2 regions of the Tardiphaga sp. 839_C3_N1_4 genome follow, and region 2 is predicted to be linked to the other one. Evidence: riboswitches for the same ligand, from Rfam matches in the RefSeq annotation. Region 2 holds a riboswitch; the other holds the start of a gene.

Region 1 (2,452 bases), 1.1 Mb from region 2:
CGCGCGACACCACAAACACGGGAAGCGCGGCCGGATGGTCGGCGCGTTCGATGAACGGCAGGCGTGCGATGATCTTCGGCGCGCCCTGGGCTTCCAGTGGAATCCACCATGGCGTGCGGCTGGACGTCGCCGAGACAAGCGCGAGATCGCCCTTGGACTTGGCCACGGCCTCGACCGCTGCGGCGGCGCTGAAATGCGCGACGTAAGGCACGGTGAAGCCGAAATGAAAGCGCGCGGAATCCCGCATCGCGCTTTCGCCGAGCGACAGATCCGCATGCACCGAGAACGGCGCCTGAACGTAAGTGAAAGTCGAGATGATCACCCGCCAGATGCTCTCGACGGTGTCGATCGGCAGGATGCCGCGATGGCGCTGCACCAGACGGCGCATCATGTCGGCCTCGCGCGCCGGCCGGAAGGCGGAGCCGACCTCTTGGGTCTGCTTCACCGAAATCAGCCGGTCGATGATGTCGCCGCGCTGCATCAACAGGGCGTGAACCTGCGCGTCGATGCTGTCGATCTCTTTGCGCAGTTCATCCAGCGAGGGCGGAGCGGGTGGTAATTTCGACATGTTCAAAACCTTCGGGACGGGAGGCGTGATAGGTCCCGTCAAGCTTGCCGGGCCGGCTCCGGGGAGCCGGCGGGCACGGCCATTGATTAGGTAAGACGGTGCCGGAAAGCAAAGAAAACATGGAGGATTTGGCCGCAGGGCAGTTGGGCAATTTGACCGGGGGATGCCCATATTGACGGCAGGCGGGTGTGGGACTAGTTTCTGGGTTCTTCCGTGGTCATTTGAGCCGGCCGGCTTGCAGCCACGTTAAACAACTCGCTAAACAGGCCGGGGACAGTTTGATCCCGGCCGAGCTATTTGTTCAGGCCGGGTTTTTTATGGCCTGATTCCGGTTTTGGTTTGAGAACCTCCTGAGGAGGCCGGTATCAAGATGGTAAATGTCGAACTGGTGAAGAGTCCGGTTGTCCGCCCCGATGAGCGTGGACATGAAGCCGATCATCCGACCTCGCTGGTCGCGGGTTTTGGCATGGATCAGCCGCTGCGGCTCGACTGCGGCATCGACCTCGCCCCGTTCCAGATCGCCTATCAGACCTACGGAACGCTCAACGCCGACAAATCCAACGCCATCCTGGTCTGCCACGCTTTGACCGGCGACCAGCACGTCGCCAATATCAATCCGATCACCGGCAAACCCGGCTGGTGGCAGACGCTGGTCGGCCCCGGTAAAGCGCTCGATACCGAACGCTACTTCATCATCTGTTCGAACGTGCTCGGCGGTTGCATGGGCTCGACCGGTCCGGCCTCGACCAATCCCGCCACCGGCAAGATCTGGGGACTGGATTTCCCGGTCATCACCATTCCCGACATGGTGCGCGCGCAGGCGATGCTGATCGACAGTCTCGGTATCGGCCAACTGTTCTGCGTCGTTGGCGGTTCCATGGGCGGCATGCAGACGCTGCAATGGACTGCGGCCTATCCGGAGCGCGTGTTCTCCGCGCTGGCGGTTGCCTGCAGCACGCGGCACTCGGCGCAGAATATCGCGTTCCATGAATTGGGCCGTCAGGCCGTGATGGCCGATCCCGACTGGCGCGGCGGGCGCTATTTCGAGGAAGGCACGCATCCGCATCGCGGCCTCGGCGTCGCGCGGATGGCCGCGCATATCACCTATCTGTCGGATGCCGCTCTGCACCGCAAGTTTGGCCGCCGCATGCAGGACAGGGAGTTGCCGACATTCTCCTTCGATGCGGATTTTCAGGTCGAGAGCTATCTGCGCTATCAGGGCTCGTCCTTTGTCGAGCGCTTCGATGCCAACTCCTATCTCTATCTGACGCGTGCGATGGACTATTTCGATATCGCAGCCGACCACAACGGCAAGCTTGCGGAAGCGTTTCGCGATACGCAGACGCGCTTCTGTCTGATGTCGTTCACATCAGACTGGCTGTTCCCGACGGCGGAATCGCGCGACGTCGTGCACGCGCTGAATGCCGGCGGCGTCCGCGTGTCCTTTGCGGAGATCGAAACCGACAAGGGCCATGATGCCTTCCTGCTCGACGTGCCCGAGTTCCTCGATATCGCCGGTGCATTTCTGAACTCCGCAGCCTCCGTGCGCGGCCTGCCTGTTACGGGGACATAGAGATGGCGTTTCCACAACAAGTCTTGCCGCTGAATTCTGCGGTGGCGACGCCGGCGCCGCGCGGCACGCAGGATTATCGTGGCGATCACCTCCTGGTCGCGGAGATGATCAGGCCGGGCTCGAAGGTGCTCGACGTCGGCTGCGGCGATGGCGATCTGCTGCAGCTCCTGGAGAGCCGCGGCATCGACGGCCGCGGCATCGAATTGTCGCGCGAAGGCGTCAACCGCTGCGTCGGCAAAGGCCTTGCAGTGGTGCAGGGCGACGCCGATACGGACTTGATCAACTATCCCGACGATGCGTTCGACTACGTG
Region 2 (2,452 bases):
TGAACGGCACTTCGCGCGAGCGCACTTCGAGCACGGCGCGCGAGCCCTTGCCGCCGGCGCCGTCATGGCCGAAGCCGGGATCGAAGAAGCCGGCATAATGGACGCGGAATTCGCCGACCAGCGGATCGAACGGCACCATTTCGGCGGCATAGTCAGGCGGCACCTGCACCGCTTCCTTGGAAGCGAGAATGTAGAACTCGCCGGGATCGAGGATCAGCGTGCCGTCCTTGCGCGCCGAGATCGGCTCCCAGAATTCATTGACGCTGTAGCCACCGCGACGATCGATATCGACCACACCGGTATGACGCTTGGCGCGGTAGCCGACGAAGCCCGAGGCGTTTTCGCCGGACAGGTCGACCGATAGTGCGAGGCCGTTGTTCAGATCGGCCGTTTCGCTGTCGACCAGCGGCTCCTGCGCATGCAGGTCTTCCAGCGCTTCGGTATCGAGCACCGCATCGCCGACGCGGAAGCGCACCTGCGACAGACGCGAGCCTTCGCGCAGCAGGACTGGAAATGTCTTCGGGCTGATCTCGGCATAAAGCGGCCCGTGATAGCCCGCACCGATCACATCGAACCGTCTGGTGCCATCAGCAATCACCCGCGTGAACACGTCGAGGCGTCCCGTGGAGCTCTTCGGATTGGCGGCTGCGAAGATGTTCGGCGGCAGCGCCAGACTTTCAATCAGCGGCACGATGTAGACGCAGTTGGTCTCCAGCACCGCACCGTCGGACAGATCGATCTCGTGCAGCTTCAACTCGTCGATGCGCTCGGCGACCGTCGAATTCGGCCCCGGCAGGAAGCTGGCGCGCACGCGATAGGCGATGGAGCCAAGCCGCAGATCGAGGCTGGCGGGCTGAATCTGGCTCTCGACGAAGGGATATTCCGGCAGGATCAGGCCGGCATCGGCCATCGCCGCAATCATGCGGTCGGGCAGAATTCCATCGGCATCGGGGGCAAGCGTAAACGGCACAGGTCTCGTCCTTCGGTCGTCCTTCAGCGAGAATACACTGAAAAATAGCGACTTTACCGGTTATCTCAGCCCCGCCTTGACGAAAAGGGCAAGCGGGAATATGCACATCGTTATCCCGTGGTGATTTGAGCCGGCCGGCTTGCAGCCACGTAAAATAAGTCGCTAAACAGGCCGGGGACACATGTCCTTCCAGCATGCGATCCCGGCCTGAGGACGTCCGTCCAGGCCGGTTTTTTTGTGCCCGTGTTACGCGGGTACGTTGGAGGTCACATGTCTACGAAGTCCTATCGCCCCGAAACCCGGCTCGTTCATTCCGGCGCGCTACGCTCGCAATTCAACGAGACGTCCGAAGCCCTCTTCCTCACGCAGGGCTTCATCTACGAGACCGCAGAAGCCTGCGAGGCGCGGTTCAAGGGCGAAGATCCCGGTTTTATCTATTCGCGCTTTTCGAATCCGAATACGTCGATGTTCGAGAGCCGCATGATCGACCTCGAAGGTGCGGAGGCTGCACGCTCGACGGCCACCGGCATGGCCGCCGTGACCACCGCCATTCTCGCGCCGCTGCGCATGGGCGATCACGTCGTTGCTGCGAAAGCCCTGTTCGGGTCCTGTCGCTACGTCATCGAGGAGCTGCTGCCGCGCTATGGCATCGAATTCACCCTCGTCGACGGCCTCGACCTCGACCAGTGGCAGAAGGCGATGCGCCCGAACACCAAGTCGCTGTTCCTGGAAAGCCCGACCAATCCGACGCTCGACGTGCTCGACATATCAGCCATCGCTGACATCGCCCATGCCGGCGGTGCGCGACTGATCGTCGATAACGTGTTCGCAACGCCGCTCTGGCAGAGCCCGCTGGCGCTTGGTGCAGATGTCGTCGTGTATTCGGCGACCAAGCACATCGACGGTCAGGGACGTTGTCTCGGCGGTATCATCCTGTCGTCGAAGGACTTCATCGACGAGCATATTCATAACTATCTGCGCCAGACCGGCCCCTCGATCTCACCATTCAATGCGTGGACGCTGGTGAAGGGACTGGAGACGCTGGCGATCCGCGTCGAGCGGCAAACCCAGACGGCCGCGGCGATCGCGGATGTGCTGGCCCAGCATCCGAAGATTTCGCGATTGGTCTATCCGGGCCGCGAGGACCATCCGCAGGCGACAACGGTGAAGAAGCAGATGCGCGCCGGCTCGACGCTGATCGGCTTCGAGGTGAAGGGCGGCAAGGCAGCGGCGTTCCGCGTCCTCAATGAGCTGAAGGTCGCCCGGATCTCCAACAATCTCGGCGATGCCAAGAGCCTCGTTACGCATCCGGCGACGACGACGCATCAGCGCCTGCCGCTGGAAGCACGGCTCGAACTCGGGATCACAGAAGGCTTCATCCGCTTCTCGGCCGGCCTCGAGCATCGTGACGATCTGATCGAGGATCTTCAGGCGGCACTGGCGAAGGCGTAGTTCGCACCATCACACTCCGTCATGCCCGGC

The links. Region 2 has a riboswitch for S-adenosylmethionine ahead of AB8A38_RS17450 (O-succinylhomoserine sulfhydrylase). Riboswitches for the same ligand answer to the same signal wherever they lie in the genome.
Region 1: it holds a riboswitch for S-adenosylmethionine, as region 2 does, so the genes downstream of both, metX (homoserine O-acetyltransferase MetX) here and AB8A38_RS17450 (O-succinylhomoserine sulfhydrylase) in region 2, are expected to answer to the same signal.

The regions. Positions count from the first base shown of each region.
Region 1 covers NZ_JBPWQD010000001.1:4,775,042-4,777,493, forward strand. Annotated here, with positions in the region: gene AB8A38_RS22850 (chorismate mutase) at 1-568, opposite strand, end outside; SAM riboswitch at 772-851, shown strand; gene metX (homoserine O-acetyltransferase MetX) at 939-2,141, shown strand; gene metW (methionine biosynthesis protein MetW) at 2,144-2,452, shown strand, end outside.
Region 2 covers NZ_JBPWQD010000001.1:3,635,435-3,637,886, forward strand. Annotated here, with positions in the region: gene AB8A38_RS17445 (2'-deoxycytidine 5'-triphosphate deaminase) at 1-970, opposite strand, end outside; SAM riboswitch at 1,078-1,157, shown strand; gene AB8A38_RS17450 (O-succinylhomoserine sulfhydrylase) at 1,241-2,422, shown strand.